One region of the Ensifer sp. 22460 genome, then DNA from elsewhere that is predicted to be linked to it. Evidence: riboswitches for the same ligand, from Rfam matches in the RefSeq annotation. Region 1 holds a riboswitch; the other holds the start of a gene.
The links. A riboswitch is a leader RNA that binds a small molecule or an ion and turns the genes downstream of it on or off. The one in region 1 is predicted to bind S-adenosylmethionine.
Positions count from the first base shown of each region.

Region 2: it holds a riboswitch for S-adenosylmethionine, as region 1 does, so the genes downstream of both, ACTJKM_RS26310 (O-succinylhomoserine sulfhydrylase) here and metA (homoserine O-acetyltransferase MetA) in region 1, are expected to answer to the same signal.

Region 1 covers NZ_JBQENZ010000009.1:64,059-75,527, forward strand. Annotated here, with positions in the region: gene ACTJKM_RS13425 (ubiquinone biosynthesis hydroxylase) at 1-626, shown strand, start outside; gene ACTJKM_RS13430 (Trm112 family protein) at 836-1,024, opposite strand; gene ACTJKM_RS13435 (LON peptidase substrate-binding domain-containing protein) at 1,035-1,715, opposite strand; gene trxA (thioredoxin) at 1,913-2,887, opposite strand; gene ACTJKM_RS13445 (prolyl-tRNA synthetase associated domain-containing protein) at 2,946-3,455, opposite strand; tRNA gene ACTJKM_RS13450 (tRNA-Gly) at 3,704-3,778, shown strand; gene ACTJKM_RS13455 (aldose epimerase family protein) at 3,967-4,983, opposite strand; gene ACTJKM_RS13460 (vWA domain-containing protein) at 5,144-6,328, opposite strand; gene metA (homoserine O-acetyltransferase MetA) at 6,332-7,264, opposite strand; SAM riboswitch at 7,326-7,403, opposite strand; gene ACTJKM_RS13470 (NUDIX hydrolase) at 7,631-8,083, opposite strand; gene ACTJKM_RS13475 (AAA family ATPase) at 8,080-8,919, opposite strand; gene ACTJKM_RS13480 (RidA family protein) at 9,032-9,412, opposite strand; gene leuD (3-isopropylmalate dehydratase small subunit) at 9,421-10,026, opposite strand; gene ACTJKM_RS13490 (VOC family protein) at 10,181-10,612, opposite strand; gene ACTJKM_RS13495 (hypothetical protein) at 10,801-11,055, opposite strand; gene ACTJKM_RS13500 (HpcH/HpaI aldolase/citrate lyase family protein) at 11,181-11,469, shown strand, end outside.
Region 2 covers NZ_JBQENZ010000025.1:55-11,523, reverse strand. Annotated here, with positions in the region: gene ACTJKM_RS26365 (DMT family transporter) at 1-720, opposite strand, end outside; gene ACTJKM_RS26360 (LysE family translocator) at 940-1,521, shown strand; gene ACTJKM_RS26355 (SRPBCC family protein) at 1,582-2,055, opposite strand; gene ACTJKM_RS26350 (winged helix-turn-helix transcriptional regulator) at 2,191-2,700, shown strand; gene ACTJKM_RS26345 (calcium:proton antiporter) at 2,728-3,816, opposite strand; gene ACTJKM_RS26340 (S24 family peptidase) at 3,998-4,648, shown strand; gene ACTJKM_RS26335 (thermonuclease family protein) at 4,662-5,516, shown strand; gene ACTJKM_RS26330 (tellurite resistance TerB family protein) at 5,666-6,076, shown strand; gene ACTJKM_RS26325 (transporter substrate-binding domain-containing protein) at 6,220-7,053, opposite strand; tRNA gene ACTJKM_RS26320 (tRNA-Gly) at 7,195-7,269, opposite strand; gene ACTJKM_RS26315 (2'-deoxycytidine 5'-triphosphate deaminase) at 7,351-8,448, opposite strand; SAM riboswitch at 8,523-8,601, shown strand; gene ACTJKM_RS26310 (O-succinylhomoserine sulfhydrylase) at 8,647-9,831, shown strand; gene apaG (Co2+/Mg2+ efflux protein ApaG) at 10,070-10,462, shown strand; gene ACTJKM_RS26300 (Hsp33 family molecular chaperone) at 10,484-11,469, opposite strand, start outside.

The DNA of each region.
Region 1 (11,469 bases):
ACGAGGGCACGGCGGAGGAGCATTTCCTGCCGGCCGGTCCGTTTGCGACCCTGCCGCTCAAGAACAACCGCTCGTCGCTGGTCTGGACCGAGCGCACCGAGGACGCCGAACGCCTGGTCGCCGGCGACGATTTCCTGTTCGAGGAAGAGTTGGAGCGCCGCTTCGGCCACAAGCTCGGGCACCTGAAGGTGGTTGGCGGGCGGCGGGCCTTTCCGCTGGGCCTGACGCTTGCGCGCGATTTCGTCAAACCGCGTTTCGCGCTTGCCGGGGACGCGGGCCACGGCATTCATCCGATCTCGGGGCAGGGGCTCAATCTCGGCTTCAAGGACGTGGCGGCGCTCGCGGAAACGATCGTCGAGGCGGATCGCCTCGGGCTCGACATCGGCTCGCTCGCCGTGCTCGAGCGCTACCAGAGCTGGCGGCGGTTCGACACCTTCCGCATGGGGGTGACGACCGACGTGCTCAACCGGCTGTTTTCCAACGATATCACTCCGGTTCGCATCGCCCGCGACTTCGGCCTCGGTCTGGTCGACCGGCTGCCGTCTCTCAAGAATTTCTTCATTCGCCAGGCGGCCGGGATTGCCGGCGAGGCGGATCCGCGGCTCTTGTCGGGCGAGCCGATCTGAACATCGACCTGAGGATTGCCCCTCACCCTAGCCCTCTCCCCGCAAGCGGGGCGAGGGGACTCGGTCGAATGCGTGGCACTGTCTTGATGTCGAAGAGAAGAGGTTGGCGCCGAGTGCGCCACGAGGTTCCTTCTCCCCGCCTGCGGGGAGAAGGTGGCCGGCAGGCCGGATGAGGGGCTAAAAACTCCGCATCAAAGAAGGCCGCGCCCTCAATCCTCGATCTTGCGGGCTTCCGAGACCAGCATGATCGGCACGCCGTCGCGTATCGGATAGGCGAGGCGGGCCTTTTCCGAGATGAGTTCGTTGGCTTCGGCGTGGTAGCTGAGGCGCCCCTTGGTCAGCGGGCAGACGAGCAGTTCAAGCAGTTTCGGATCGACCTTGCTGGCGTTGATATCCATTATCCGTCGCTCACTGCAGGATGCTGTCCATATCGCCGAAGTCGCGCGCGAGCACGATCTCGGTGATGGCGATCAGGGTTTCCGCGCGTGTCTTGAGATCGGGCGCTTCGAGCAGCGCCTGTTTTTCTGCCGGGCCGTAGGGCGACATCATCGCCATGGAATTGACCAGGGTGCGGTTGCTCGCCCGTTCGACGCTTTCCCAATCGGCCTTGAGCTTGTTGGCTTCGAGATAGGCCTTGAAGGCGGCAAGCAGAGCTGCCCGGTCGACGAGAGTTTCATCGTCACGGTTTTCGAGATCGGCGGCAAAGGGGCCGATGCGGAAACGGCGGTAACCGCGCGTCGCTGAAACTTCCGAAAACAGCCGGTAGCGGCAGACGCCGGTGAGTGAGGTGATGTAGCGGCCATCGCCGGTCTCGGCGAAGGAGGTGATGCGGCCGATGCAGCCGACCTCGCAGAGCGCCTGCATCGGGCCGGTGGCAGTCTCGCTGCGGCCTTCGCAGAAGGAGGGCTGCACGATGCCGATCAGGCGGTTGCCGGAGAGCGCGTCATCGAGCATGGCAAGGTAGCGCGGTTCGAAGATGTTGAGCGGAAGCTGGGCGCCGGGAAGCAGCAGGGCACCGGTCAGCGGAAACACCGGAATGATCTCCGGCAAGTCCTTCGGACCGAGATAGCGTGCATTTCCGACGTGCATTTTCCGATAGACCTTGCAGATGTCCGCTCTTGCCCCGCCAAGGAAGCGTGGTCAACCAGACCAAAAGATGGTGCATTCCTTGAAAATCTCAAGGGACGAGCACACCGATCTTCATGGGTGAATGTGGATCGTGATCAGACGCACTTACGAAAAAGGGGCGCAAACAGCGCCCCTCCTCGAAAAAAATGCCTGACGGCTCAGGAGAACAGGATCGACGAGAGCTTGCGCCGTGCGGCGATCGTTGCCGGATCCTTCGGTCCCCAGACCTCGAAGAAGGAGAGCAACTCGCGCCGCGCGCCGTCGTCGTCGAAAGTTCGATCGCGCTTCATGACCGTCAGCAGGTGATCGGCCGCAGCCGTCCGGTCGCCTTCGACATTGCGGATCTTGGCGAGCAGCACGCGCGCCTCATGATCATCGGGATTTGCGGCAAGGCGCCGCTCGAACTCGTTGGGATCGCCGAGCTTGCGGGCTTCCTCGATCTGGTCGAGCTTCTTGCCGATGGCCGCAATGCCTGCGTCCTTGGCAAGGTCTTCCGGCAGCCCGGAGAGCGCTTCGCGGGCTTCGGCGACCTGGCCGAGCGCGATCATGCAATCGACCATGCCGGCGATCGCCACGACGTTTTCGGGGTCGGCCTGAAGCACGGCGCCGTAGAGGCCGGCGGCGTTCTGGGCGTCACCGGCGTCGATGAGCGCCTTGGCATCGGCGAGAACCGCTTCGATCTCGGCCTTGCTGTCGTCGACGGCCGGACCGGCGATCTTTTCGATGAATTGCTTGATCTGGCTTTCCGGCACCGCGCCCATGAAGCCATCGACCGGACGCCCGCCGACGAAGGCGATGACGGCGGGGATCGACTGGATGCCGAGCTGTCCGGCGATCGAGGGATGATCGTCGATGTTCATCTTCACGAGTTTGACGCGGCCTGCGGCTTCCGTGACCACCTTTTCGATGACGGGGGTCAGCTGCTTGCAGGGGCCGCACCAGGGCGCCCAGAAATCGACGAGAACCGGCTGCTGCCTGGAGGCGTCGAGCACGTCCTTGGTGAAGTTGGCAGTGGTGGTTTCCTTGATCAGGTCACCGTCCGACGCGGCCGCCGGCGCCGGCTGACCGAAAGAGGCCGAAGCCGTCATCTGAGTGCCGAAAGACCCTGCATAGGGATTGTCGCTGCCCGTCATTCTTCTCTCCTCGCCGGCTCGTCTGCCAGCTTACTGCATTCGCGCCAAAGATCGTATGTCAGGCCGTGACTTTCAAGACAAGCGGTTCGTGTCCGGTCGCTTCCATGAAGCGCAGCAGATCGCTGGATGCAATCGAGGTCGTCGCGTCATTGGAGAGCGGATGGCAGTTGACGACGTCGAACTTCATCAGCTCCTCGTCGAGGATCATCTTGACGTTGCCCTCGGTGTCATTGATCGCGCCGAAGGCGGTCACGGCACCTGGAATGACGCCCAGATATTCCATCAGCTTCTCCGGCTTGCCGAAGGACACCTTGCTTGCCGCACCGATCACCTGGTGAACGGTCTTCAGGTCCACCGTCGCGTGTTCCTCGACGGTGAGCAGGAAATAGTTGTCCTTCTTGTCCTTCACGAAAAGGTTTTTCGTGTGGCCGCCAGGGATCTCGTCACGCAGCGCCACCGATTCGGCGACGGTGAACACCGGCTCGTGGCTCTTGGTTTTATGCTCGATCCCAAGTCCGTCGAGAAAATGAAAGAGGTCTTCGGCGGTCTTCGGCTGTGATTCACTCATGATTCTCATCCCTTGGGCATTCGTTTCGCCTCTGCTTTAGGGGAGAAGCCGGTGGCCGCGCAATCTCACAGGCGGCGGCAGCGGCCGAAAACGCGGCATTTCCGGGCTTCGCGAGGGGTCTCCAAAAAAATATTCGATTTCTCGTCATTTCCCTGTTGCATTCCAAAATCGCTTAGGCCATATACCGCCCGTCGCCGCAAGACAGCGACGCCACGGTCCACCGACTACCCCCGGACCGCGGTTTATGAGCGGGTGTAGCTCAGGGGTAGAGCACAACCTTGCCAAGGTTGGGGTCGGGCGTTCGAATCGCCTCACCCGCTCCAATTTCTCCCAACCACTTCATTTCACTGTTATTTTGGAAATGAACGGCATCCGCCGTCAGGCGCATTGCGCTTCGCAACCGGATGCTTCGCCATGCGAACACCTGTCGGCGATCGGACAGCACGACGGTCCTTGGAACGTTCGCCGTCCCTTCCCTTGTCGCTAGAGATCGTCGACGCCCGCGCGCCACTCAGCTCTTCATGAAGACGTAGTCCGTCTCCTGCCGGCGGATCTCACCGGTGCGCAGTACCGCGTTCGGGAAGCCGGCATGGTTGATGGCGTCCGGCCAGATCTGCGTTTCCAGGCAGAAACCGGCAAATGCGCCGTAGCGGCGTCCCTCGAGGCCGGGGACGGGGATGTCGAGCTTTGCGCCGGTATAGAGCTGCACACCAGGCTCGGTCGTCAGCACTTCGAGCGTGACGCCGGAATTGATGCTGCGGGCAAGCGCCACCGAATGTTTCGCCATGGGCTCGTTCGAAAGGCAGAAATTGTGGTCGTAGCTGATGCGTTCACCTTCGGTCTGGCGACGCATCGACGTCATTTCGCGGAGATCGAAGGCGGTGCCCTCGACCGCACGGATCTCGCCCGTCGGCACCTGGCGTTCGTTGGTCGGCAGGTAGTGGTCGGCGGCGATCATGATGTCGTGTCCGAGCGCGTCGACAGTGCCGTCGAGATTGAAGTAGCTGTGCTGGCAGACATTGGCGAGCGTCGGCCGGTCGGTCTCGCTCTCGTAGACGACGCTCAAGACGCCGCCGGGCTTCAGCGCGTAGGTGCAAGTGACCTTGCAGTTGCCGGGATAGCCGGCGCGTCCATCCGGATCGGTAATGGTGAGCGTCACGCTATCAGGCGTCTGGCGGACGATCGTCCAGTTGCGCTTGCCGATATTGTCGCTGCCGCCGTGCAGGTGGGTGACACCCTTCTCGTTCAGTTCGAGCTGGTAGGTCTCACCGTCGAGCGTGAAGCGCCCGTCGGCGATCCGGTTGGCGCAGCGCCCCGGTGTCGCGCCGAGATAGGGCGAATGGGCGAGATAGCTTTCGAGATCGGCGAAACCGAGCACCAATGGCGGCTCATGGCCTTCCAGGCGCAGGTCCTGGATCACCGAGCCCCAGGTCAAGACATGGGCGGTGAGGCCGCCACCGGAGAGCACCATACGATGGACCGGCTCGCCGGACGGCAGATGGCCGAAGATTTCCGTGTTCTGATGCATGTTCACCGCTGGCTCCCTCTTCGCGACCGCAGCAACCTGCGTCATTTCCAAAGGCACGGCAACCGGAAAATCATACTAAATGGGGCCTTGCTTCGTCTCTGGCCTGAGGGCAAAAACGTCTAGCTATTCAAGGTGCTACAGCGACCTCTCTGCGGTCATGTCAGCGCGATAGCTGCTTGGTGGCATCCTGCAGGCCGGCGAGCGTCAAAGGGAACATCCGCCCCTCGAACAGGCTCTTCACCATGCCGATCGACTGGGTGTAGCCCCAGTGCTGTTCGGGCACGGGATTGATCCAGATCGAACGCGGAAAATGCGCTGTCATGCGCGAAAGCCAGAGTGCGCCTGCCTCGTCGTTCCAATGTTCGACCGAGCCGCCGGGATGGCTGATCTCATAGGGGCTCATCGACGCGTCGCCGACGAAGATGGCGCGATAGTCGCCGCCATAGGTGCGCAGCACTTCGGTGGTGCGGGTGATGTCGACGCGGCGGCGACGATTGTCCTTCCACAGACCCTCATAGACACAGTTGTGGAAGTAGAAATGCTCCATATGGCGGAACTCGCCGCGGGCGGCTGAAAACAGTTCCTCGACGATGCGGATGTGATCGTCCATCGAGCCGCCGATATCGAAGAACATCAGCAGCTTGACCGCATTGCGGCGTTCGGGCCGCGTCACCACGTCGAGATAGCCGTGCTCGGCGGTGGCACGGATCGTGCCGGAAAGGTCGAGTTCGTCAGCCGCCCCCTGGCGCACCCAGCGCCTGAGCCTTTTCAGCGCCACCTTGATGTTGCGGGTGCCGAGTTCGACCGTGTCGTCATAATCCCTGAACTCGCGCCGGTCCCAGACCTTGACGGCGCGGCGGTGGCGCGACTGGTCCTGGCCGATCCTGACCCCTTCGGGATTGTAGCCATAGGCGCCGAAGGGGGAGGTGCCGGCGGTGCCGATCCATTTCGAGCCGCCCTGATGCCGGCCTTGCTGCTCCCGAAGCCGTTGGCGCAGGGTCTCCATCAGCTTGTCGAAGCCCCCGAGGGATTCGATCAGGCGCTTTTCTTCCTCGGTCAGGTGTTTTTCGGCGAGCTTGCGCAGCCAGTCCTCGGGGATGACGGCCTCTTCGCCCGTCTCCATGGGATTGACCGCCTCGAGCCCGGAGAAGCAGTGCTGGAACACCCGGTCGAAGCGGTCGATATGGCGCTCGTCCTTCACCAGCGCCGTGCGCGCCAGGAAGTAGAAGGCTTCGACATCGAATGTGGCGATGCCCGCCTCCATCCCCTCGATCAGCGACAGGAATTCCCGGAGCGTCACCGGAACTTTCGCCGCTTTGAGTTCGAGGAAGAAGGGGATGAACATCGGTCAGTCCTGGCTTTCTCCGGTGCCGATCTCTGCGAGATCATAGGGCGTCGTCTGGTACATCTCGTTGATCCAGTTGCCGAAGAAGAGGTGCGCATGGCTGCGCCAGCGGTTCTGCGGCGGCAGGGTCGAATCGTTGTGCGGGAAATAGTCGTGCGGCATCTTGATCGGCACGCCTGCGTCCACGTCGCGAAAATATTCGTCCGACAGCGAGGTCGAATCATACTCCACGTGGTTGAACATGTAGAGCCGGTTGCCCTTTTTCTCGTGCACGAGGCAGACGCCCATCTCCTTCGATTCCATCAGGATTTCGAGGCTGGGCACCTTGTCGATGTCGGCACGCCTGACCTCGGTCCAACGCGAGACGGGGACGGCGAAGTCGTCGGAGAAGCCGTTGAGATAGACCGACGAGCGATTGAGGTTCTGGTGGCGGTAGACGCCAAAGGCCTTCTCGTTCAGCGGATACTTCGGCACGTCGTGGAAATGGTAGATCGCCGCCATCGCCCCCCAGCAGACATTGAGCGTCGAATGCACGTTGGTCTCCGTCCAATCGAGGATGCGCTTCAATTCGTCCCAATAGGTGACGTCCTCGTATTCGAGCGTCTCGACCGGCGCGCCGGTGATGATGAAGCCGTCGAACTTGCGGCCCTTCACCTCGTCCCAGGTCTCGTAGAAAGAAAGCAGGTGATCTTCCGAGGTGTTCTTCGCCCGGTGGGCGCCGATGCGTACCAGCGACAATTCCACCTGCAGCGGCGAGGCGCCGATCAGGCGCGCCATCTGGATCTCGGTCTTGATCTTGTTCGGCATGAGGTTCAGGAGCCCGATCTGGAGCGGGCGGATATCCTGACGGATCGCCACGGTCTCGGTCATCACCCGCACACCCTCATGCACGAGGGTTTCGAAAGCGGGCAGCGTATCGGGAATCTTGATGGGCATGGGCTTCCACTCGATCAATACAAAAAAACCGGCGGCGATTGATCGCGACCGGTCCTCGGAAATCCAACTTTCCTCGGCCCTTTAGCGACTTGTTTAACGTGGCTGCAAGCCGGCCGGCCAAATCACCACGAGGAATTTGATAGCGCGACTGGGGCGCGGGGGTCAAGAAAAACGATTCGGGCGGTCGGGCGGCCCCTCATCCCGCTGCCGCGACCTTCTCCCCGCAGGCGGGGAGAAGGGAGCTTGTGGCACCCGCTCGCGCCTCCCAGGGGCCGATCATTTCCGTTCCAGAAAGAAGCCCGGACATCATTGTCTCGCGGCGACCGTCGCCATTTCCGTCCCCTCTCCCCGGCTGCGGGGAGAGGGCTAGGGTGAGGGGCAACTTCCGTGCGTGTGAAGATAATCTAGGCCGTCCTGCATGCCGTATCCGAGCCGACGGCTAGCCTCGTCTAAGCCGAGCCAGAAGAAGCGAAAGCGGATCGGCGCACCACCGCCAAAGGGCGTCATTTCATGGTGCAGCCAGGTTTTCTGTTGCTCGCCGGCAAGGGCGACATGAAAATAGTGCCGGCGATGGCAGATGGTCTGGCCTTCCTTCCGGAAGGAGTAGTCCTTCGTGACGAGATGGGTGAGGGCCCGCGATGGCGTCAACCCGGTCTCTTCCACGAATTCCCGCAAGGCGGCAGCTTCAGGGCTTTCGCCCGGCTCCATCGTGCCGCCGGGTACCTGCAACTCGATTTCGGGAAAGTCCGGCTCGTCGAAGACCAGCAGGTGGTCCTGCCAGGTGGCGTAGATCAGGACCTTGTGGGCGTCCGGCCTCATCCGTCGCGGCGCGCCATGAAGGCCAGGCGCTCGAAGAGATGCACGTCCTGCTCGTTCTTCAACAGCGCCCCGTGCAGCTTCGGCAGCATGGTCTTGGCGTCGACGCGGAGGTCGGCCGGATCGACCTCGTCGGCGACAAGCAGGCGGATCCAGTCGAGCGCTTCGGAGGTGGACGGCTTCTTCTTGAGGCCCGGCACCTGGCGGATGTCGTAGAAGGCGGCAAGGGCCGCAGATAGCAGCGTTTTGCGGATGCCGGGATAGTGCACCTCGACGATGCGCGCGAGCGTTTCGGCATCGGGGAAGCGGATATAGTGGAAGAAGCAGCGACGCAGGAAGGCGTCCGGCAGTTCCTTCTCGTTGTTGGAGGTGATGATGACGATCGGCCGGTGACGGGCGCCGATCATCTCGCCGGTCTCGTAGACATGGAATTCCATGCGGTCGAGTTCCTGCAAGAGGTCGTTCGGAAACTCGATGTCGGCCTTGTCGATCTCGTCGATCAGAAGCACCACGCGACGGTCGGCCTCGAAGGCCTGCCAGAGCTTGCCCTTGCGGATATAGTTCCTGACCTCGTTGACGCGCTCGTCGCCGAGTTGGCTGTCGCGCAGGCGCGACACGGCATCATACTCGTAAAGGCCCTGCTGCGCCTTGGTCGTCGACTTGACGCTCCATTCGATCAGATCGAGGCCAAGGGCAGCGGCAATCTGGCGGGCAAGCTCGGTCTTGCCGGTGCCGGGTTCACCCTTGACGAGCAGCGGCCGCTCCAGCCGGATCGCAGCATTGACGGCGATCATCAGGTCCTTGTCGGCGATGTAATCTGCGGTGCCTTCGAATTGCATAATCGTCTTCCGGTTCAGCATAGGTCTAGCAGGCGGTGTCCATGGACTATCGCATATTGGCCAAAATCGGAATCGATTTGAGAAGAGATGGCGTGAGCAGAAAAGCTCGGTCTCAGCCGCGGAGGGCGGTGACTTCGATCTCGATCAGCATTTCCGGGCGGATCAGATCGCAGACGATCATGGTTGCGGCCGGACGGATCTCGCCGAAGACTTCGCCGAAGATCGGGAACACCCGGTCGGCGAAGCTGGCATCGGTGACGTAGTAGTGATTGCGCACCACGTCTTTAAGCGAGAAGCCCGCTTCCTTCAGTGCGCCCTCGATCGTCTTCAGGCAATTGCGCGCCTGCTCTTCCACCGTTTCGGGCATGGTCATGGTGGCATAGTCGTAGCCGGTCGTGCCGGAGACGAAGCACCAGTCGCCCATCGCGACGGCACGCGAATAGCCTGCCGTCTTTTCGAAGGGCGAACCCGAAGAGATGAGCTTGCGCGCCATGTCTCGCTTTAAGCCCAGGGGCGCGAGGCGCCGACCGTCTTCTCGAAGCTGTCGATCGCGGTTGCCTTTTCCAGCGTCAGGCCGATATCGTCGAGGCCGTTCAGCAGGCAGTGGCGCTTGAAGGCATCGACCTCGAACTTGACCGAGCCGCCGTCCGGGCCGGTGATTTCCTGGGATTCCAGGTCGACCGAGAGGATGGCGTTGGAGCCGCGCGAAGCGTCGTCCATCAGCTTGTCGAGGTCGGCCTGGCTGACGACGATCGGCAGAATGCCGTTCTTAAAACAGTTGTTGTAGAAGATGTCGGCAAAGGACGTGGAGATCACGCAGCGGACGCCGAAGTCGAGCAGCGCCCAGGGGGCATGCTCGCGCGAGGAGCCGCAGCCGAAGTTGTCGCCGGCAACCAGGATCTTGGCGTTCTGGTAGGCGGGTTTGTTGAGCACGAAGTCCGGGTTGACCGAGCCATCCTCATTGTAGCGGGCTTCGGCGAAAAGACCCTTGCCTAGGCCGGTGCGCTTGATCGTCTTCAGGTAATCCTTCGGAATGATCATGTCCGTGTCGATGTTGACGACGGGGAGGGGGGCGGCGACACCGGTGAGCTTGACGAATTTTTCCATAACTTCAGGCCTTCGATTTCAGAAGAATGTTGCGCTAGCGTTTAGATGAGTTTTGCGCCGAAATGAAGGAAAATCTATCCAAACACGCTCCGCCGGGCGGGTGAAAATGCCCGCCCGTGAAAGCTTCGTCCGGATTTCGATTGTCGGGAAGCCCTCAGCCTGCCTTCACCGGGCTGTTCATGGCCCAGAGAACGCCGAAGGGATCGCGGAGCTGGCCGTAGCGGTCGCCCCAGAACATCACCTCGATCGGCATCACCACCTCGGCGCCGGCGGCAACGGCGCGGTCCCACCAGGCATCGATGTCCTCGACGGTGAGCGTCAAGGTAAAGGCCTGCGGCTTTTCCAGCGGATGGCCATATTCCGGATAGGCATCCGCCAGCATCAGCGAGCTGCCGTTGACGTAGAGATGGATGTGCATCGTCCGGCCCTGCTCGTCGAGCGGATGCCGGTTGACCTCCTTGGCGCCGAAGGCGCGCTGGTAGAATTCGGATGCCTTGGCGGCGCCATCGACCTGAAGATAGGGCAGAAGCCCGTTCAGGACCGGTGCCGGCTGCTTCGTTTCGGTTTGCTGCGTCTCAGTGTCCATGTCGTTCTCCATCCTGTTCGAAGAGCCAGGACCGTGCTGGCCTGCCTCAAGGACGGACATGGAGCGATCGATCCGACACGGGGATGGAAAAATTTCGCAGCCGGCTGAATGGCAGCTCTCGAGAAACAGCAAAAGGCTTCGAGCCGATTACGGATCGGCCCGATTGCGGATCACTACGATCGCCGGGATCAGAGGTCGATGATCGTGCCGCGACCGTCGTTCCAGATGCGCATCTCGCGCTGGCCGTGGGCGGCAGCGGCGGCGGCCGGACGGGCGGTGGCGCGGGCCGGCCTGAGGTTCAGCCGGGCGGCAATCGCGCTGCCGATCACGACGACGGCGGCGATGCCGGCCAGTGCCAGCGCCAGCGAGGCGGTCAGAACGAAGGCCGCAAACGTGATGGTCAGGGCTGCGGCCGTGAAGAGAACAGAGCGAATGCTTTGCATAATCGTCACCTTTCTGATGGCGATGTGGGGGCTCCTCCCCGCACTTGCAAGAGGCGGCTTTGCGAAAGGGGTGCGGCGGTTCGCCTCGTCTTGCGGAACGAGGCAAAGGCGGGCACAACTGAAACATGAGCAAATCGATCGAACATCACCCGGTGCGCCTGCGTCGCTCGGTGCTATCGGTGCCGGCCGACAATGCCCGCGCGCTTGCCAAGGTCGCTGAACTCGCGACCGATGCCGCGATCTTCGATCTCGAGGATGCGGTTGCGCCTGAGCGCAAGATGGAAGCACGCGAGGCGCTGGTTCGGCATCTGACGATGAACCGGCCGGATTGTGAGATCGTCATCCGCATCAATGCGCTCGGTTCCGGCTTTGGCCAGGACGATCTCGCCGCGGTGCTTGCGGCGAAGCCCGACG
Region 2 (11,469 bases), on a different contig from region 1:
CGGCGCGATCACCGAGATCGGCGCCCGACGCATGCCCTCGAACAGCGCGTACTGGGCGATGCCGGCAATCACGCCGGTGCCTGCCATCAGTGCGACGTCGAAGAGCGCCGGCGGCGTCCAGAAGAAGCCGACCGCAAGCCCGGTCATCGCGATGAAGAAGACGTTTGAGATGGTCATCTGCACCAAGGTCGTTTCCTGCAGCGCGGTCTTGCGCAGCATGACGGTGCCGATCGCCCAGAAGACGGCGGCGGTGAGCGCCAGGAACACCGGCAGCGACAGCTTCATGCCGGTGCCGAGCGGGTCACAGGCGATGAGCACGCCGACGAAGCCGATGAAAACGGCGAACCAGCGGATCGGCGGCACGTCTTCCTTCAGGATCGGCACGGCAAGCAGCGTCACGATGATCGGCGCTGCATAGTAGAGCGTCGTCATCTCCGCGAGGCCAAGATCGCGCGCCGCGTTGAAATAGGAAAGCCAGGCCGCGAGCAGCAGCAGGTTGCGCACGAAGAGCGGCTTGATCACCGGAGATGAGATGGCGCTGCGCACCAGCTTGCCGCGGCCGATGACGAGGCAAAGCACGAGAATGGTGATGCTGCGGGTAAACAGGATCTGCCAGACCGAATAGCCGACGACGAGCCATTTGACCGACGCATCCTGCAACGAGAACAGGAAATAGGAAAACGTCGTCATGACGATGCCTGACAGTACGGTCTTGTTCATGGGAGGCCTCGATCGCGCCGGCGGGAGAGAAGCGGCAGCGTCCCGTCTGATAGCGCGGCCGCGACACACGCGGAAGAGGCATTCCCACGGACACGTGTGGCGATTTCTTGCGGGTAGATTCCGGTACTATCGGGCGCCACGCTTGATGGAGATCAAGAGCGGACGCTTGCGCGGCTGGTAGAAGACGGCGATAACGGCCACAAAACCAGGTTCAACGACATGCAGCCGCTCACCTTCGCCCTCGCCGCCCTGATCCTGCTCGCAACGCCGGGGCCGACAAACACGCTGCTCTGGCTGTCCGGCGCCTCTGCCGGTTTCCGCCGTTCGCTGCCGTTGCTCACCGGCGAGCTCGGCGGTTATCTCGCCGTCATCATCCCGGCCGTAGCACTATTGGCGCCATTCCTTGCCGCCCATCCGCAGCTCGGCCTTGCGCTCAGGCTCGTCGCCGCCTGCTGGGTTCTCTACCTCGCCTATGCGCTCTGGACCACCGATGCCGAGCGCAGCGAAGGTGTCGTCATCTCCATCCGCCAGGTCTTCGTTACGACGCTGCTCAATCCGAAGGCGCTGATCGTCGCCCTGGTGCTCTTGCCACAGACTGGACTGGCCGCCGTCTGGCCCTGGATCGCCGGCTTCTCGCTGCTGGTCGTCGCCGCCGGATCGACCTGGATCGGCGCCGGCGCCATGCTGGTGCAGATGTCGACGGGCTTGTCGGTCTCGCATCTGCCGCGACGGATTGCTGCCGTTTGTCTCACCCTTTTTTCGGTGGGCATCGCCGGCAGCGCGATCGCGGCCATGCACTGAGACCCCCCGGAGACAGAAAGGTCTCGGGGGTTCAATGCGCTCACGAGACCGATTGCTGCGTCACGCAGCAACAGCCGCTTCGCCGAGTTCCTCTGCCAGTGCCACACCGATCAATTGTTGCCAACCGTCGCGCCGGTATTCGAGCTTGTCGAGCCCGTCGAGGAAGGCAACCTGTTCGGTGAAGACGAGGCGCGTACCGTTGCCTTCCGGCTGAATGTCGACGGTCGCGACGGACGCCGAGATCCTCTTGTCGTTCTCAGCCATCGTGTAAGCAAAGATGATCCGGCGGTTCTCGACGATGTCGAGATAGACGGTGTCGTCATGATAGATCGTTTCGCCGTCCTGGCTGAAGCGACCGCTCTCGCGACCGCCGACGCGGAAGTCATGGCTGAATTCGGCCACCGGCCCGTCAGCACTGACGAACCAACGTTCCTTCGCGGCCGGCTCGGAGAAAGCCCTGAACACCTGTCCCGGCGTCGCCTTGAAGCTGCGCTCGATGGTGAAGCTCGCATGTTCCACGGATCTGTCGGTCATGTTCTCTCTCCTCTGATGTTCGAAAACCGCTGGCCTTTGCCTAACTGGTTTCATATAAAAACTGCTCTAATTTTGAAAGCAGTTGCACGATAGCTTCACTGATGCGATAATGCAAGCGGTTTTGAAGAGGTGCCAATGAAGGACGACATTCGCTCGGGTTGCCCGATCAATCTTTCGCTCGAAGTGTTCGGCGACAAATGGAGCCTGCTGATCATTCGCGACATGATCTTCGGCGGTAAACGGCACTTCCGGGAATTGCTGCGTTCCCAGGAGGGCATCTCGTCCAACATCCTGGCGGATCGGCTGAAGATGCTGGTCGAGCAGGGCATGCTGACCAAGGCGGACGACCCCACGCACAAGCAGAAGGCGATCTACAGTCTCACGGAGATGACGATCGCGCTGGTGCCGATCATGGCCCAGCTCGGCGCCTGGGGGCGGCGCTATCTGCCGGTCAGCGAAGAGCTCAGTATTCGCGCCGAGCAGATGGAAAACGGCGGTCCGGAACTCTGGGACCGCTTCATGGACGAGTTGCGACACGATCATCTCGGCGCGCTGCTCGATGGTCCGCCGCGGGTGCGCGCTACACTGCAGGCAGCCTATGAAGAGGTGGTGGCAAGAAAGGCACGCGAAAAGGCGACGGCCTGAGGCTATACGAACAGGCACTTCATCCGCTCAGAGCCCGATCACAGACAGCATGACGAAGGTCGCGAACAGCACGAAATGAGTCATGCCCTCAATGGCGTTGGTCTGGCCGTCGTTGAGGTTGATCGCGGCCACGATCAAAGTGACCGCCACCATCACCGTCTGCACCGGCGACATGGCCATCAGGAAGGGCTGGCCGGTATAGAGCGCGATCGCCTCCATGACCGGCACCGTCAGGATCACCGTCGAAAGCGATGCCCCGAGCGCGATGTTGACGACCGCCTGCATGCGGTTGGCGAGTGCCGCCCGCATCGCGGTCATGACTTCCGGCGAGGCAGAGATCACGGCAACGACGATGGCGGTCACCGCCGGCGGGGCGCCGCTCCCCTTCAGGCCCGAGGTCAGCAGCGACGACATCACTTCCGCCAGCACGCCGATCAACACGATGCCAAGGATCAGTATCACGATCGACGGCAGCACCGGCTGATCCGGCCCACCCTGTATCGCGCTCCCCTCGCCCTTCGCCTTCGGATAGCTGTAGCTGAAGAAGTAGCTGTGCACCCCCACCTGCATGCGCAGGAACAGGGCATAGAGGGTGATCATCGCGCCGATGGTGAAGGCCGAATAGAGATGCCATCTCGCCGCCGGCACGAACTCCGGAACGACCATCGAGATGCCCATCGCCGTCAGAATCATGACGCTGTAGGTGCGGGCGGAATCGTCGTTATAGGGCTGCTCTCCATGTTTCAGGCCACCAAGCAGGGCGGCGAGGCCCAGGATGCCGTTGATATCGAGCATGACGGCCGCATAGATCGTGTCGCGCACGAGCGTCGGCGAGGTCTCGCTGGTCATCATGATCGCCAGCACGACGACCTCGACCAAGACCGCCGAGAGCGTCAGGATCATCGTGCCATAGGGATCGCCGACCTTGGACGCCAGCACCTCGGCATGGTGCGACACGCGCAGCGAGGCGAGCACGATCGCCACCACGAGACCGGCGGCACCGAGAAGCGTTGCCAGGCGCCCCATTTCGAGAAGCTCATGCTCCAGCGCGATCCCGGCAATCGCCGCAGCGAGGGCCACGAACAGCAGACGCTCCGATCTCATGCGCGCCAACAAACGTTCCCTCCGATGAAAGCCTGTCCTGCCCGTCACGCGAACTATAGGGGCCGCCGCCCCCAAAGCAAATGACGGAGAAAGGACTATTTTCCTTCGGATTCTTTACCGGTACTTCGCGTTTCGATAGTGTGGTGTCGAACAAACCCAGCAAGTGGCCGCCTGTTCGGCCCGGACCTTTCGCATGTTGTCTCACGGCACGATCTGGCACGCCATCGATGCATTGGCCGAGCGCAATCAGCTCTCGCCTTCCGGTCTCGCCCGCCGCGCCGGGCTCGACCCCACCTCCTTCAACAAGTCCAAGCGCCACTCTGCCGACGGGCGGGAACGCTGGCCTTCGACGGAATCGATCGCCAAGGTGCTCGAGGCGACCGGCGCCACGATGGACCAGTTCACCAGCCTGTTGAGCCCGAATGACACTCAGGCCACCCCGGCGACTGCAAGTGCCGCGATCCCGCTGATCGGCTTCGCCCAGGCGGGTGCCGGCGGCTTCTTCGACGACGGCGGTTTTCCGGCCGGCCAGGGCTGGGACGTGATCGACTTTCCAACAGTGGCGGAACGCCGGACGGGCATCTACGCGCTTGAGGTGCAGGGCGATAGCATGCTGCCACTGTACCGCGACGGCGACACCCTGATCGTCGATCCGGGGGCGCAGGTTCGGCGCGGCGACCGCGTCGTGGTCAAGACACGCGAAGGCGAGGTCATGGCGAAGGTCCTGACACGCCAGACGCCGCGCACGATCGAACTCCTTTCCCTCAACCCGGAGCACCCGAACCGGGGCTTCGAGATCAGCCAGATCGAATGGATCGCCCGGATCATCTGGGCCAGCCAATAGGACGTTCTTCCTGATGCGGCAGCATTTATACTCCCTTGCCGGCGGCATCGCCGCGATCGCGCTTTTCACCGGCATCCTCTACGCGGGTGCAGCCGCCATTCGCGACCGCGAGAGTGCCGCCACGCCGGACTTCGTCCTCGAAACGCCCGACATGACGGAAATCGAGCCGGCGCCGGATGACGCCGAAACGGATGATAACGTACCGCTCGACTTGGGAACACCGACCGACGGCACCGCGCAGCCCGGTGCGGTTACGACCGGCGATCAACCGCAGACGTCGACGACGGAAAACGCCGCACGCGCCATCGAGCCGCAACAATTCGGTCTGCCCGACACCGTCACCGGCGCGCCGCTCGAACGCGCGGAGCCGCGTGCCCCGCTGTCAGAGCCGGAGAAGCAAGCGAAGGCGACCGCCGGGCCGACCATCCTCTATCGCCCCGTGGCGATCGCCGCCGGTGTGATCCAGTTCGACAAGCTCACGCTGCAGATCGATGGCATCGAGCCCGAGCAGGCAGAGAGAACCTGCGAAACCGGGGGGAAGAGTTGGCCCTGCGGCATCGTCGCACGGACGGCCTTCAGAAACTTGCTGCGCGCACGCGCGGTCAGCTGCGACATGCCCGAGGGGAGCGCCGGCGCATCGGCCACCGCTTCCTGCTCGCTCGGCGGGCAGGATCTCGCAACCTGGCTCGTCGACAACGGCTGGGCGACGCCGGTACCCGGCTCGCCGCTCAAGACGCGGGCCGACGCTGCGCGCCAGGCGAAGCTCGGCTTCTATGGCGAAGATCCGCGCGACCTCAGTCACACGCCGATGACGTTCGACGACCCAACCCTCGGCACCGGGATGGACGAGCCGCAGCCAGACTTGTAAACAGCCGCGGCAATTCCCAGCTCTCAACCGTCCAGATCATCTCATTACATCGTTGAAACAGTGAGATGATCCAACTCTTTGAAACTCTGCAATCCGGATGGACACCGCTTCACGCCGTTCCCGGAATTGCGCTACCGCCGGAAAGACCCATGCTGCCAAGCCTCAGCCACCACGAAGCGCTCATCTATGTCATGGTGATGATGTCGGCGGTCGACCGCGAGATGAGCGACGACGAATTCACCCGCATCGGCCGGCTGGTGCAGTTCCTGCCGGTCTTCGAGGGATTCGACGAGGACCAGCTCGTCCATATCGGCCACGAATGCTCCGCCCAGCTCGCGGCTCCCGAGGGGTTGGACATCGCGCTGGAAATCGTGCGCGAGGCGCTTCCGGAAAAGTTCCATGAGACGGCCTATGCACTTGCCGTCGAGATCGCCGCCGCGGACCAGCGCATTCGCAACGAAGAGATCCGGCTGTTGCAATTGCTGCGCGACCGCCTCGGTCTCGACAAGCTCACCTGCGCCGCCATCGAACGAGGGGCGCTTGCTCGCTTCCGCCGGTAGCTCATCATTTCCTGGCGTTCACGCCAAGCTGTCTACAGCGCTGCGCGTCTTATCAGACGCGCAAAGGTCGCTGTAGCACTTTGAATTGCTGCATGTTTTTGACCTTTGATCGGGTACGATTAAAGGAAACATGCAGTGGGCGCTCAATAGATGCCGTTGGGGAAGTAGCGCAGGTAGATTTCCTCGAGCCGGCCGCTGCGCGAAAGCGCCAGCAGCGCGTGGTCGATCGCCTGGGTCAGCGCCGGTTCGGATTTGCGGTTCATGATCGTCAGGCCTTCACCGAGAAAGCGTTGCGAGAAATAGGCACCATCGACGAGTGCGCAGCAGCCCCCGGCAGTCGTGCCTGAGATCCAGAAGGAAAGCTGCAAACCGTCGGAAAAGACCGCCGGCACCTCACCCTTCTGCAGTGCCGTGAGCATGGCATCGCGATCTGGGAAGACCTTGGCCCCGATACTCGGGAAGAACGCCTTGAACATGGCCTCATGGGTGGTGCCCGCCACGACACCGACCGTTTTTTTCCTGAGGTCCTTCGGACCCGTCACGGCGCCGGCCGCCTTGGTGTTGATGGCCAAGCGGGCCGGAAGCCGCATGAAGGCGCGCGAGAAGCCGAAGCGCTGGCGCAGTTCCGGGCCGACGGCGATACCGGCGGCAACCGCTTCGCCCTGCCCCTGCTCCAGCGCCGGCAGCAGTTCCGCATAGGTCACTGCCTGGATCTGGCATTTGGCTTCGATGTCGAGCTCGCGGCAGATCTCGCGCACGAGATCGACGTGAAAACCGGAGAGCTTGCCGGACTGATCGATGAAGTTGAACGGCGGAAAGTCGACCGTCGTCAGGAAGCGCAAGCGCGCAAGGCCCGTGAGATCGGGCTTGGCGATGCGTTCGCGCGCATCGAACAGAATGGGCAGGTCCCTGGGCTGGGCCGCAAGCGGCGTTGCGATCAGGGACGCGCAGAGAGCGAACAGGGAAAGAAATCTCATGGGCAGCGGGCCGGCACGGTTCTTGTCTCAGGGGCGGCGCTTGGAACCGCGGGATGATTCATCGAGCGGTAAAGTAACCGTCCGCAAGGCAACTGGCCATAGGTCTCGCTCGAACGAGGCAAAAGAGGCTTCAGGAAGGATTGGAGCGGGTGATCGGGATCGAACCGACGACATCAAGCTTGGGAAGCTGGCGTTCTACCACTGAACTACACCCGCGATGCCTGCGAAATTTCCCGAACCGGGACGATCTGTCAAGGACCCTTGCGCGGTATCGCACGAGGGTCCCGTGCAAAATCCCTACTCGGCGCGGAAATGTTTCGAAAGCTTCAGGCCCTGGGCCTGGTAGTTGGAGCCGACGCCGAGGCCGTAGAGACCGTCAGGACGCTCCAACATGTGTTCATAGATCAGGCGGCCGACGATCTGGCCATGTTCGAGGATGAACGGCACCTCGTGGCTGCGCACTTCCAGAACGGCGCGGCTACCGCTGCCACCGGCAGAGGCATGGCCGAAGCCGGGATCGAAGAAGCCGGCATAGTGCACGCGAAACTCGCCCACCAGCGGATCGAACGGCGTCATCTCGGCCGCGTAAAGCGGCGGCACATGCACCGCTTCGCGCGAGACGAGGATGTAGAACTCGTCCGGATCGAGGATCAGCTCGTCGCGTCCGCGGCTGTAGAGCGGCTCCCAGAAATCGAAGATCTTGTGCTGCGCCTTCTTGTCGACGTCGATGACCGCGGTGTGGTGTTTGCCACGGTAGCCGATCAGACCCTCCGGACCGGTGCCCTTGAGGTCGATCGACAGCGCAATGCCGCCGCCGCTGACATTCGGGCGTTCGCTCGCCACCAGCACGTCGCTTTCATGCAGCGCCAGCAGCTCCTGTTCGGAGAGCAGCGACTGGCCCATGCGGAAGCGGATCTGCGACAGGCGCGAACCACGGCGCACGACGATCGGGAAGGTGCGCGGGCTGATTTCGAGATAGAGCGGACCGCTATAGCCGGCAGGAATCTTGTCGAACTCCTGGGCGCGGTCGGTGATCACGCGGGTGAAGATGTCGAGGCGGCCGGTCGAGCTTTTCGGATTGGCCGAGGCCGACATGCCCGCAGGCAGCGCCAGGCTCTCCATCAACGGCACGATGTACACGCAGCCGGTTTCAAGCACGGCACCGTCGGTGAGATCGACGACATGCAGCTTCAGCCGGTCGAGCTTGTCGGCGACGAGGTGGGACGGGCCGGGCATGAAGCTCGCGCGGACGCGGAAAGCCTTGGCGCCAAGGCGCAGGTCGAGGCTTGCCGGCTGGATCTGATCGTCATCCAGCGGCCTCTCGCTCTTCAGGCGCCCCGTTTCGAGCAGCGCGGCAATCGCGCGGTCGGCCAAAATCCCAGTATCGCGGGCCATTGCAGTCCTCTTTCCAGTTGCGAGACAAAACCAAACTCCGGGAATTGACGCAAGCGCACCCTAGCAGTATTGAAGCTTTATCCCGTGGTGATTTGGCCGGTCGGCTTGCAGCCACGTTAAACAAGTAGCTAAAAAGGCCGGGTGTCAAACCGGCTCGTTTTTGCGGCCGGTTTTTTTGTTTTTGAAGGTGATCGTCACATGAGCAAAAACTGGCGCCCGGCAACCCAACTCGTCCACGGCGGAACCACCCGCTCCCAGCATGGCGAGACGTCCGAGGCGATCTTCCTCACCCAGGGCTTCGTTTACGAGACATCCGAGGCGGCAGAAGCGCGTTTCAAGGGCGAGACCGAAGGCTTCATCTATGCCCGCTACGGCAGCCCGACCAACGACATGTTCGAAAAGCGCATGTGCATGCTGGAAGGCGCCGAAGACGCGCGGGCCACGGCTTCGGGCATGGCTGCCGTTTCTGCAGCAATCCTCTGCCAGCTGAAGGCCGGCGATCATATCGTTGCCGCCCGTGCGCTGTTCGGTTCCTGCCGCTGGGTGGTCGAAACGCTGGCGCCGAAATACGGCATCGAATGCACCTTGGTCGATGGACGCGATCTCGCCAACTGGGAAAAGGCGATCCAGAAGAACACCAAGGTCTTCTTCCTGGAAAGCCCGACCAACCCGACCCTCGAAGTCATCGACATTGCCGGTGTGGCCAAGCTCGCCAACCAGATCGGCGCCAAGGTCGTCGTCGACAACGTCTTTGCGACGCCACTCTTCCAGAAGCCGCTGGAACTCGGCGCCCATATCGTCGTCTATTCCGCCACCAAGCATATCGATGGCCAGGGCCGCTGCCTCGGCGGCGTCGTGCTTGCTGACAAGGAATGGATCAACGAGAACCTGCACGACTACTTCCGTCATACCGGCCCGGCCATGTCGCCGTTCAATGCCTGGACGCTGCTGAAGGGTATCGAAACCCTGCCGCTGCGCGTGCGCCAGCAGACGGAAACCGCACGCCGCGTCGCCGACTTCCTGGCTGAGCAGCCGCAGGTGGCGAAGGTCATCTACCCCGGCCGCAAGGATCACCCGCAGGCCGACATCATCGCCAAGCAGATGACCGGCGGCTCCACCCTCGTCGCGTTTGAACTGAAGGGCGGCAAGGATGCGGCCTTCGCGCTGCAGAACGCACTGGAGATCGTCCGCATCTCTAACAACCTCGGCGACAGCAAGAGCCTGATCACCCATCCGGCAACGACGACGCACAAGAACCTGACCGACGAGGCCCGCGAAGAGCTGGGCATTTCCGCCGGCACGGTGCGTTTCTCGGCCGGCATCGAAGACAGCGAGGATGTCGTCGAGGATTTCGCCCGCGCGCTTAGGGCCGTCAAAGCCTGAGGCAACGAAAAGATACGGCCGCCACGACAGGCGGCGGCCGTCGACCCCTCGTGGCGCTCATGCAGCGGGCGCCCCGCCATCCAATATGGCTTCACCAGCGGGATCGAGCGGGTTCGAACAGCCGATCCGGATACCCGCAAGCCCTTGCCCCAGAATGGGTATGCACAATCTTGCCGTTATTCTTGACGAAACCATCTTGCTGTAGAATACCCTGAAAGACCGAAGCAAGGTGTTGCCCATGTATCGCGCTTTGACCCGCGACATAGAAGTTACGGTGGAGCCGTACTATCTCGAAGAGCAGTCGGACCCCGATGACGGCCGCTATGTCTGGGGCTATCGCATTGTCATCTCAAACCATTCGGACGCAGCCGTGCGGTTGATGACCCGCTACTGGCATATCACAGATGAGAATGGGCAGGTCGATGAGGTCAGCGGTCCCGGCGTGATCGGCGAACAGCCGCTGCTCAACCCCGGCGACACCTATGAGTATTCGTCCGGCTGCCCGCTGGATACGCCGTCGGGCGTAATGTTCGGCCATTACAGTATGGAAGCGGAAGGCGGAGAGACCTTCAACGTGGCCATCCCCGCCTTCTCACTCGATTCACCCGGGCTCGTGCGTACCCTGAACTAGCTTGATCCGGAGTGGCGCCGGCTACTGCGGACGCACTTCGCTTGCCTCGAAACGATAGGTCGTCGAGCAGAATTCGCAGGTGACCTTCACGGCCCCCTCCTCGATGGTGCTTTCGATATCATCAGCGTCCAGATTGGCGAGCACCGAACGCAGCTTCTCGCGCGAGCAGCTGCAACGGTCAAAGACCGCCTGCGGCTCATAGACGCGAACGCCGCGCTCGTGAAACAGCCGGTAGAGCAAGCGTTCGGTTCCGACCATCGGGTCGGTCAGCTCGTCGGTGTCGATCGTCTCGACCATCACCTTGGCTTCCGCCCAGAGATCGTCATCCTCGAAGACGCCTTCCCCGTCATCGCCATCGCCGCCGGAAAGATCAGGCTGGCGCATGCGCTCCGGCGCTTCCGGCAGGAACTGCGCGACCATGCCGCCGGCACGCCAGCGATGGCGCGGCTTGCCGCTTTCATCGCGGTCGAGCAGCTCGGCAACGCCGAGCCTGACCTTGGTCGGGATCTGCTCTGACTGGCGGAAATAGACGCCAGCGATTTCTTCCAGCGTGGCGCCGTCCAGCGCAACGATGCCCTGATAGCGCTGAGTATGAGCGCCCTGGTCGATGGTGAAGGCGAGTACGCCCTTGCCAAGCAGTTCATGCGAAAGGGTGCGGCCATCCTTCTCGGCGTCGGCAAGCGCATCTGCATCGTAGCGGGCATAGGCGCGCACGCGATCCGGCGTCGAGAAGTCTGCGACGACGAGATCGACCGGACCATCGCCTTTCGTCTGGACGATCAGCTTGCCTTCGAACTTCAGCGAAGTGCCGAGCAGAACCGTCAGCACGACGGTTTCGGCAACGAGCCGCGCGACCGGAAGCGGATAGTTGTGGCGCTCCAGAATTGCGTCGAGCATCGGGCCGAGCTGCACGGCGCGGCCGCGCACGTCGAGGCCTTCCACCTGGAAAGGCACGACGTGATCGTCACCGGCGAAGTCGAATTCACCAAGCCCTGGCGTCATGTCAG